3 regions of the Curtobacterium sp. C1 genome follow, and region 3 is predicted to be linked to each of the others. Evidence: predicted binding sites of a transcription regulator. Region 3 holds the regulator's gene; each other region holds the start of a gene.
What was found. Region 3 encodes HrcA, which represses chaperone genes, less so after heat shock. Its sites were predicted from a motif close to TTNGCACTCGNNNNNNNCGAGTGCNAA; they were not measured.
Positions count from the first base shown of each region.

Region 1 (3,268 bases), 1.4 Mb from region 3:
GCATCGGCGCCGAGGAGATGGGCCACGTCGAGATGCTCGCGACGATGATCGCGCAGCTGCTCGAGAAGAGCCCGCTCGGCATCACCGAGGACGCACTGCAGGACGACCCGACCGTCGCCGCGATCGTCGGCGGGACCGACGTGCAGCACGCGATCGTCGCCGGCGCCGGAGCACGCCCCGTGGACAGCAACGGCAACGCCTGGCAGGGCTCGTACATCACCGCGTCGGGCAACCTGCTCGCGGACTTCACGGCGAACGAGAACGCCGAGATGCAGGGTCGCGTCCACCAGTACCTCAACTTCTCCGACGGCGCCGCGGCCGCGGACGGGCCCTGGGCGAGCGGCCCCTCGTTCGACGGCAAGGGCGAGTACTCGTACCACGACGGCCCGACGTCCTCGGTGCCGATTCCGCCGCCGACGCACCCTGACGTGCGCTTCTACGGCACGACCGAGCTGCCGAACGTGGTCGAGAAGACCGCGGGTCTCGTGCAGGACACGCTCAACAAGGAGTGAGCGTCACGCCGGTCGCGGGGCGCGACCGGCAGACGGACGGGAGGCGCGGTGCCGGCTGGCACCGCGCCTCCCGTCCCGTCACCCACTCAGCCCGGCAGGGTGGTGATGCTCGTCGTGTCGTCCTCGTGTTCCCGCGGCGAGCGGGTGAGGCCGGTGTACGCGCGAGCTGCCGCCCATCCGGCGACGACCGCGACCGTCCCCGCTCCGGCGGCGATCCACGGGAGCAGCCAGGAGCCGGTCCAGGCCTGCGGGGCGAGGAGCCACGCGAGGAAGCTCCCGACGGTGCCGCCGGTGGCTCCGAGGAGTGCCGCGGTGCGACGGTCGAGGGCCGTCGCGGTGAGGGCTGCCGTCAGGACGCCGACGGCGAGGAGCGCGTTGCCGAGTGCTGCCATCGCTGCCGTGCCCTTCCGGTCACTCGCCCCTCGAGCCGACGGCGAGCTGCTGGGCGCCGCCGCCGGTCGACACCTGGATCTTGCGGGGCTTCGCGGACTCCTTGACCGGGATGGTCACGCTCAGGACGCCGTTGTCGTAGGCGGCGCTGATGCGCTCGGCGTCCAGGTGGTCACCGAGCGTGAGCTGCCGCACGAAGGTGCCGGGCTGGCGCTCACGCGTGATCCACTGCGAGCCCTCGGGTGCGCCGAGCGTGCGCTCGGCGCGGATGGTCAGGACGGAACCGTCCACGTCCACGTCCACCGAGCCCGGGTCGATGCCCGGCAGGTCGACGTCGAGGACGTAGTGGTCACCGCTGCGGTAGAGGTCCATGGGCATCGACCGGGGTGCACCGGCGCCGGCTCCGAGCAGGGAGCCTGCGAGTCGGTCGAGCTCGCGGAACGGGTCGAACTGCATCGTCATCGAGATCAACTCCTTCGTGGTCCTCGTTGAGTCCCCTCGACTCAACTGGCGTCCGTTTTAGCACTCTTGCCTCAGGAGTGCCAAAGGATCGCTTCGAGGTTGCTGAGGGTCGCGCGGTGCCGGTCAGGGTGCGGGCGGCGGGGTGATCTCGCGGTGCAGGCGCTCGAGTGCGGGGAGGGCCGCGGCGAGGGCGTGCACGTCCTCCGCGGACAGGTGCCCGAGGGCGTCGACGAGCACCGAGGTCGCAGCGTCGTCGTACGTGCGGAGGCGATCGACCGCGAGCGGGGTCAGGTGCACGGTGGTACGGCGACCGTCGCCCCCGACCAGTCGACGCTCGACGAGTCCGGACTGTTCCATCGCGGACACGAGGTTGCTCACCGTCGAGCGGGCGAGGCCGAGGCGGGTCGCGAGGGCCGAGGGGGCGGCACCGGGAGCGTCCGCGCCCGGAGCCGCAGCGGCTCCGGCAGCCAGGGCGCGGAGCACCTCGACCTGCGCGTCCGGGATGTCGGGCAGGTCCGCCACGGCGCGGGAGGTCCGCAGCAGGGTCCGGCGGAACGGACCGATCCGGTCGCTCAGTCGTCGGGCGATCCGAGCGGTCTCGTCGCCTCTACCCGTCATGCTCGGCAACCTACCAGCAAGTTTTGTTTGCAACAAAACTACTTCGGGAGCACACTCGAGGACATGGACACCACCACCTCGGTCGAGCACCCGGAACCGCCCCAGGACCTCTCCGGCATCGTCGGACACCGGTTCATCTACACGTACGCCAACGGCTGGCAGTACGAGATGTACGTCAAGAACGCCACGACCATCGACTACCGGATCCACACCGGGCACGTCGGTGGCCGGTGGGTGAAGGACCAGACGGTCGACCTCGTCGCCCTCGCGCCGGGCGTCTACAAGGTCTCGTGGAACGAGCCCACCGGCACGAGCGTCGTCGTCAACGTGCTGCCCGAGCAGCGCGTGCTGCACGGCACGATCTTCTTCCCACGCTGGATCGAGCTCGACGGCTCGAAGACCGTCCTGTTCCAGAACGACCACCTGGACGAGATGCAGCGCTACCGCGACGAGGGCCCCACGTACCCGATCTACGTCGTGCCGGAGTTCGCCCACATCACCCGGTTCGAGCACGTCGGCGAGGACGACGAGACCGTCGTCGACACCGCTCCCGGCGACCTGCCGGCCGGCTGGGCGGACCGGACGAACTGATGGGCACCGTGCCGCTGCAGGGGACGGACCCCCGCACCACCCCGACGACCCTGGAGCACCGTGGTCGCACGATCCGCGGCTGGCAGTGGGAACCGCAGGACGGCGCCGCCCCGGACGCCCCCGTCGTCCTCCTCGTGCACGGGTTCAGCGACAGTGCCCTCGGCGGGCACCAGCTGTTCGTGCAGACCGCCCGACACCTCGTCGCCCGCGGCGCCCTCGTCCGGAGCCACGACCGGCTCGGCCAGGGTGCCAGCGACGGCGAGTTCGCGGACATCACCCTCCGTGACGAGGTCGAACAGGTCGTCGCGATGATCCGCGCCGCGGACCGGGGGCAGGGCGTGCACGTCGTGGCGCACAGCCTGGGCGCCGTGGAGTCGGCGCTCGCCGCAGCCCGGGTGCCGGAGGCCGTCCGGACACTGACCCTGTGGTCACCAGCCGGCGTCGTGGTCGACGACATCACCGTGCACGACGCGATCCAGGGGCAGCCCCTCGCCCCGGCGCGCGAGCAGGGGTGGTTCGACTTCGGCGGGATGGTGCTCGGGACGGCGTTCATCGCGGACGTCCGGGACGGGCTCGACGTGTACGGCCCTGCCGCCGGGTACACCGGTCCGGCCGACGTCGTGCACGGCACCGAGGACGCGATCGTCCCGGTGTCGTACGGCCGCCGCTACGCCGAACTCCTGCCGGGGGCGACG
Region 1 covers NZ_CP088076.1:30,452-33,719, forward strand. Annotated here, with positions in the region: partial or broken gene LQK89_RS00150 (manganese catalase family protein) at 1-512, shown strand, start outside; gene LQK89_RS00155 (hypothetical protein) at 599-904, opposite strand; gene LQK89_RS00160 (Hsp20/alpha crystallin family protein) at 924-1,364, opposite strand; gene LQK89_RS00165 (MarR family winged helix-turn-helix transcriptional regulator) at 1,488-1,982, opposite strand; gene LQK89_RS00170 (phenolic acid decarboxylase) at 2,046-2,573, shown strand; gene LQK89_RS00175 (alpha/beta hydrolase) at 2,573-3,268, shown strand, end outside.
Region 1: a site for HrcA is predicted at 1,422-1,448, ahead of LQK89_RS00160 (Hsp20/alpha crystallin family protein). Genes of this name have one in related genera too.

Region 2 (3,268 bases), 1.6 Mb from region 3:
GTGACCCGACTGCAGCGGCTCCGGCACGCCCGCACCCGTGCCCGCGCGGCGCGCTCCTTCGTCGCCTCCGGCACGACGACCGATCCCCGTGAAGAGGAACGATGACCCAGAGATTCCCGCGAGACCGGTTCGACGACGTCACCGACGGCCCCCGGGTCGGGGCGCACCGCGGTGCCCGGCGTCGTGGCCGCGGCTGGATCGCGTTCGCCTGGGCGGCGCTCGCCACCGGGGTGCTCGTGCTCATCGGGGTGCTCGTGCTCGCGCTCCTCAACGGCAGCTACTCGTTCCCGGGGTCGACGTCCTCGCCGGCTGCGTCCTCGTCCGCGTCCGCCTCGGCCCCGGCGACCGGTGAGCCCTCCGGCGAAGCGACCCCGTCGCCGTCCGAGACCCAGGCCCCGACGGCCGCGACCCCCGCCGAGCAGGGTGCCACGAGCTTGGTCGTCCTGAACGGCACATCGACCACCGGGCTCGCGGCGAAGGGCGCGGCCGCGCTGCGGAACGCCGGCTGGCAGGTGCGCTCGACCGGGGACGCCGGGACGACCGGCACCACCGCGACGATCGTGTACTACCAGCAGGAGTCGCAGGCAGCCGTGGCGCAGGGCGTCGCGCAGGCGCTCGGGGTCTCCGCGGTGCAGCAGTCGGCGGCGTTCCCGAACGCCGACGTGACCGTGGTGCTCGGCGCGGACTACGCCGGCTGACACGCTCCCCGCGCCGGGTTCGTTACGGCGGTGTTTCCGGGACGTTGAATTCTGACGGAATCGGCGTGAAAGGGCGTCACAACCCTTGCCACGCCGCGCTTGTTCGGTCAGAGTCATCGCCAGACGACGGCCTGTCGTCCGCACCAACGACGACCCGTCGTCTGCACCAGCACCACCAGGGAGCAAGAGATCATGGCCAACGGAACCGTGAAGTGGTTCAACGCCGAGAAGGGCTTCGGCTTCATCACCGTCGATGGAGGGGGCCAGGACGTGTTCGTGCACTACTCGGCGATCGACATGTCGGGCTACAAGGTCCTCGAGGAGGGCCAGGCGGTGACGTTCGACGTCGGCACCGGCGCGAAGGGGCCGCAGGCCGAGTCGGTCCGCCCCGCCTGAACCGCGACACCCGGAACGCGCCGTCCCCTCGGGGCGGCGCGTTCGTCGTCCCGGGTGTCCGTCGTGCCGGGCGCGGCCGTGTGGTGCCGGGCGCGACCGCGTCGTGTCGGTGCGTGTCCTGGGAAGACGACCCGTGCCTCCCGGCTGTGTTGCACTCGACCTCGTCGAGTGCCAGAATCGGCGTTGGCACTCGCTCACGCTGAGTGCCAGCACGACCCCCATGACGACGTCCGGGAGGGACGAGAAACTCACATGGCTAAGATCATTGCTTTCGACGAGGAGGCCCGTCGCGGCCTCGAGCGCGGCCTGAACACCCTGGCCGACGCCGTGAAGGTGACGCTCGGCCCGCGCGGCCGCAACGTCGTCCTCGAGAAGAAGTGGGGCGCCCCCACGATCACGAACGACGGTGTCTCCATCGCCAAGGAGATCGAGCTCGACGACCCGTACGAGAAGATCGGTGCGGAGCTCGTCAAGGAGGTCGCGAAGAAGACCGACGACGTCGCCGGTGACGGCACGACGACCGCGACCGTCCTCGCCCAGGCGCTCGTCCGCGAGGGCCTCCGCAACGTCGCCGCCGGTGCCGACCCCGTGTCGCTCAAGCGCGGCATCGAGAAGGCCGTCGCCGCCGTCTCCGACCAGCTCCTCGCCAACGCGAAGGACATCGAGACCAAGGACCAGATCGCCGCGACCGCGTCGATCTCGGCCGCTGACTCCACCATCGGCGAGCTCATCGCCGAGGCGATCGACAAGGTCGGCAAGGAAGGCGTCGTCACCGTCGAGGAGTCGAACACCTTCGGCACCGAGCTCGAGCTGACCGAGGGCATGCGCTTCGACAAGGGCTACCTGTCGCAGTACTTCGTCACGGACCCGGAGCGCCAGGAGGCCGTCTTCGAGGACCCGTACATCCTCATCGTCAACTCGAAGATCTCCAACATCAAGGACCTGCTCCCGGTCGTCGACAAGGTGATCCAGGCGGGCAAGCAGCTCCTCATCATCGCCGAGGACGTCGACGGCGAAGCCCTCGCGACCCTCGTCGTGAACAAGATCCGCGGCATCTTCAAGTCCGTCGCCGTCAAGGCCCCGGGCTTCGGCGACCGTCGCAAGGCCATGCTGCAGGACATCGCGATCCTCACCGGCGGCCAGGTCATCTCGGAAGAGGTCGGCCTCAAGCTCGAGAACGCGACCCTCGACCTGCTCGGCAAGGCCCGCAAGGTCATCATCACCAAGGACGAGACGACCATCGTCGAGGGTGCTGGCGACGAGGACCAGATCGCCGGCCGCGTCAAGCAGATCCGCGGCGAGATCGAGGCGACCGACTCCGACTACGACCGCGAGAAGCTCCAGGAGCGTCTCGCGAAGCTCGCCGGTGGCGTCGCCGTCATCAAGGCGGGTGCCGCGACCGAGGTCGAGCTCAAGGAGCGCAAGCACCGCATCGAGGACGCCGTCCGCAACGCGAAGGCCGCTGTCGAAGAGGGCATCGTCGCCGGTGGTGGCGTCGCCCTCATCCAGGCGTCCGTCGCGCTCGACTCGCTCTCCCTCGAGGGTGACGAGGCGACCGGTGCGAACATCGTCCGCGTCGCGATCGACGCACCGCTCAAGCAGATCGCGCTGAACGCCGGTCTCGAGCCGGGCGTCGTCGCCGCCAAGGTCCGCGAGCTCGAGTCGGGTCACGGCCTCAACGCCGCGACCGGTGAGTACGTCGACCTCGTCGCCGCGGGCATCATCGACCCGGCCAAGGTCACGCGCTCGGCGCTGCAGAACGCTGCGTCGATCGCCGGTCTGTTCCTCACGACCGAGGCCGTCGTCGCCGACAAGCCCGAGAAGGCCCCGGCCATGCCGGCCGGCGACCCCACGGGTGGCATGGACTTCTAAAGAGTCCTGACGGAAGGGCCCCGCACGCTGTGCGTGCGGGGCCCTTCCGCGTGCGGGGGCGGGTGCCGCCGAGCGGGCCACTTCTGTCGCGGTGGACGTCGCGGGGCGACCGGTTCTGCCCAGTCCGCGTTCTGCACGCGGCATGTCCTGCCCGCTCGCGGCGGGCGCATGGCTTCGCACAGGAGGCCCGTCCTCCGTCGTTCTCCACAGTCACGGCTCCGCGGGGCTGGTTGTGTCAGTGCACGGCCGATGATCGTCGGCATGTCGAAGCCCCGCTCGCTCCCGGTCCCGTTCGGCCAGAC
Region 2 covers NZ_CP088076.1:3,046,453-3,049,720, reverse strand. Annotated here, with positions in the region: gene LQK89_RS14625 (DUF3263 domain-containing protein) at 1-105, shown strand, start outside; gene LQK89_RS14620 (LytR C-terminal domain-containing protein) at 102-698, shown strand; gene LQK89_RS14615 (cold-shock protein) at 891-1,094, shown strand; gene groL (chaperonin GroEL) at 1,347-2,966, shown strand; gene LQK89_RS14605 (endonuclease domain-containing protein) at 3,228-3,268, shown strand, end outside.
Region 2: a site for HrcA is predicted at 1,278-1,304, ahead of groL (chaperonin GroEL). Genes of this name have one in related genera too.

Region 3 (3,268 bases):
CGAGCGCGTCCTGCTCGCCGCGCGGGTCCGCGGCGAGCTCACCACAGCGGAGCTCCGTCCGTCGGCACGCGAGCGCGTCGCCGGGCTCATCGCGCGCGGACTCGTGGACGGTCCGGCCGCGGTGCGGGGGCGGCTCGAGCTGACCCTGCAGGGTCGGCTGCTCGCGGACGCGGTGGTCCGCGAGCTGCTCGACTGACCTGGTCCTGCTCGAGCGGCCTAGTTCTTGATGAACTCGATCGTGAGCGGGTACTTGTAGAGGTCGCCACGGTTCGCTGCGATGGCCGCCATGATCGCGAAGACGATGACGAGCACCCCGATGATCGGGAGCAGCACGAAGCCGATCAGGACGATGCAGAGCAGCCCGGCGACGATGTACGCGATGGCCGCGGTGATGTGGAAGTTCAGCGCCGTGCGGGTGTGCTCCTTGATGAACGACCCACGGTCGCGGAGCACCAGGTAGGCGATCAACGGCACGAGGAAGTTGAAGAAGATGCCGCCGACGTGCGTCAGGGTCGCCCACAGCCGCTGGTCCTCCGGCGACATCGGCTGCGGGACCTGGTACCCCTGCGGGTACTGCGGTCCGCCGGGGTTCGCCGGCCCCCCGGGCTGCTGGTCGTAGGGCCCTCCGGGCTGCTGTCCGTAGCTCATGCCCAGAGCGTAGCGGGAGGGGCCCGCCCGGGTCCCGGTCCGTCGGCGGTCGGGCGTAGGATCAGCAGTCGAGACGTCCGAGTGCCAGCATCGAACGGAAGGGGTCCGGATGGTCAGCGAACGCTCCCTCGAGGTCCTCAAGGCCATCGTGCGGGACTACGTCGCGTCGCGCGAGCCCGTCGGCTCGAAGTCGATCGTCGACCGGCACGCCTTCGGGGTGAGCGCCGCGACGATCCGGAACGACATGGCCCTGCTCGAGGACGAACAGCTCATCGTGGCCCCGCACACCTCGTCGGGCCGGGTGCCGACCGACAAGGGGTACCGGGTCTTCGTCGACCACCTCGCGGCCGCCCGCCCGCTGTCCAGCGCGCAGCGCCACGCGATCGAGACGTTCCTCGGCACCCCGAACGACCTCGACGAGGTCCTCGGCCGCACCGTCCGGCTGCTCAGCCAGCTCACGAACCAGGTCGCACTCGTCCAGTACCCGTCGATGGTGCGCGCCCGCGTGCAGCACATCGAACTCGTCCGCCTCGGCGACACGCGGCTCATGGTGGTGCTCATCACCGACACCGCCCGGGTCGAGCAGCGCGTCGTCGAGACCGACGTCCCACTCGACGAAGACGCTCTCGGCGAACTGCGCTCCGTTCTCAACGGCGCGTCCGTCGGGCTGCTCCTGCAGGACGTGCCCCGGGCGCTCCGGGCGGTCCCGCAACAGCTCCGCCCCGACGCCCAGACGCTCGCCGGCGTCGTCGTCGCGACGCTCATCGAGCAGGTCGCGGCGAACCGACAGGACCGCCTGGTGATGGCGGGGGCGGCGAACCTCGCGAAGAGCGAGCGCGACTTCTCCGGCGGACTGTTCCCCGTGCTCGAGGCGATCGAGGAGCAGGTCACCCTGCTCCGGCTGTTCGGCGAGATGCAGGTGGACGACGTCGCGGTCGCCGCGAGCATCGGCGCCGAGAACGCCGAGTACGGGCTCGACGCCACGAGCATCGTCGCCGGCGGCTACCTGGCCGGCGGCGGCGAGGTCGCGCGGCTCGGGGTGCTCGGGCCGACGCGGATGGACTACGGCACGAACATGGCCGCGGTGCGCGCCGTCGCACGGTACCTGTCCAAGCTCCTGGGCGAACATTGACCGACCCGGCCCCCGACGGGCACAGGCCGCCCCGCGCGGGTGATCCGTGCCTCCAGACCGACCTGACCGGCGGCGAACGCCGCACCGACCGAACCGACTGAGGGATACGTGGCAGACCACTACGACGTCCTCGGCGTCCAGCAGGACGCCTCCGATGCCGACATCAAGAAGGCGTACCGCCGGCTCGCGCGCGAGCTGCACCCGGACGTGAACCCGAGCCCGGACGCGGCCGAGCGCTTCAAGGACGTGACGCACGCGTACGACGTGCTGAGCGACCCCGAGCAGCGACGGCGGTACGACGCCGGACCGCAGGCGGACAGCCCCTTCGGTGGCGGCGCCGGCGGGTTCAGCGACATCTTCGACGCGTTCTTCGGTGGCGGCGGCGGTGGCGGGCGGGGCAACGGCCCGCGCAGCCGGGCCGAGCGTGGACAGGACGCCCTGCTGCGCATCGAGGTCGACCTCGACGAGGTCGTCTTCGGCACCCACAAGGACGTCGAGGTCGACACGGCCGTCGTCTGCGAGACCTGCAACGGCTCGTGCTGCGCGCCCGGGACGAGCCCGCGCACGTGCGACATCTGCGGCGGAAGCGGGCACATCCAGCGCCAGGTCCGATCGCTCCTCGGCAACGTGGTGACGAGCGCCCCGTGCGGTACCTGCCGCGGGTACGGCACCGTCATCCCGAGCCCCTGCCCGACCTGCCAGGGCCAGGGCCGCGTCCGTGCGCGCCGCACGATCCCGGTCGACGTCCCCGCCGGCGTCGAGACCGGGCTCCGACTGCAGATGCCCGGCCAGGGCGAGGTCGGTCCGGCCGGTGGCCCCTCGGGCGACCTGTACCTCGAGGTGAAGGTCCGCCACCACGACGTCTTCAGCCGCGACGGCGACGACCTGCTCGCGACGCTCGAGGTCCAGATGACCGACGCGATCCTCGGCGCGCACACCACGATCGACGGTCTGGACGGCCCGGTCGAGCTCGAGCTGCGCCCGGGCGTGCAGAGCGCCGACGTGCTCGTGATCAAGGACCGCGGGGTCACCAAGCTCCGCGGCAACGGTCGCGGCGACCTGCGCGTCGGCGTGCAGGTCGTCACCCCGACCAAGCTGTCGCACAAGGAGCGCCAGCTCGTCGAGCAGCTCGCGAAGTCGCACAAGGCCGCGAAGCCGCAGCTCGCCCGGTTCCAGCAGGGCATGTTCGGCAAGCTGCGCGACCGCTTCCTGCACTTCTGATGGCGTCCCTCCACCTGGTCGACCCGGGCACGCTCGACGGTGTCGGGGTCGGCGACACCGTCACGCTCGACGGTCCAGAGGGCCGGCACGCCGTGTCGGTCGCGCGGGTCCGTGTCGGCGAGGCCCTGCGCATCGCCGACGGCCGCGGCACGGTGGTGGCCGGGACGGTCGCGTCGACGGGTCGCGACGAGCTGACGCTCACCGTCGACGCCGTCACGGTCGAGCCGGCGCCCCGACCGGCGCTCGTGCTCGTGCAGGCGCTCGCGA
Region 3 covers NZ_CP088076.1:1,403,444-1,406,711, forward strand. Annotated here, with positions in the region: gene hemW (radical SAM family heme chaperone HemW) at 1-196, shown strand, start outside; gene LQK89_RS06805 (DUF4870 domain-containing protein) at 217-648, opposite strand; gene hrcA (heat-inducible transcriptional repressor HrcA) at 758-1,780, shown strand; gene dnaJ (molecular chaperone DnaJ) at 1,889-3,001, shown strand; gene LQK89_RS06820 (16S rRNA (uracil(1498)-N(3))-methyltransferase) at 3,001-3,268, shown strand, end outside.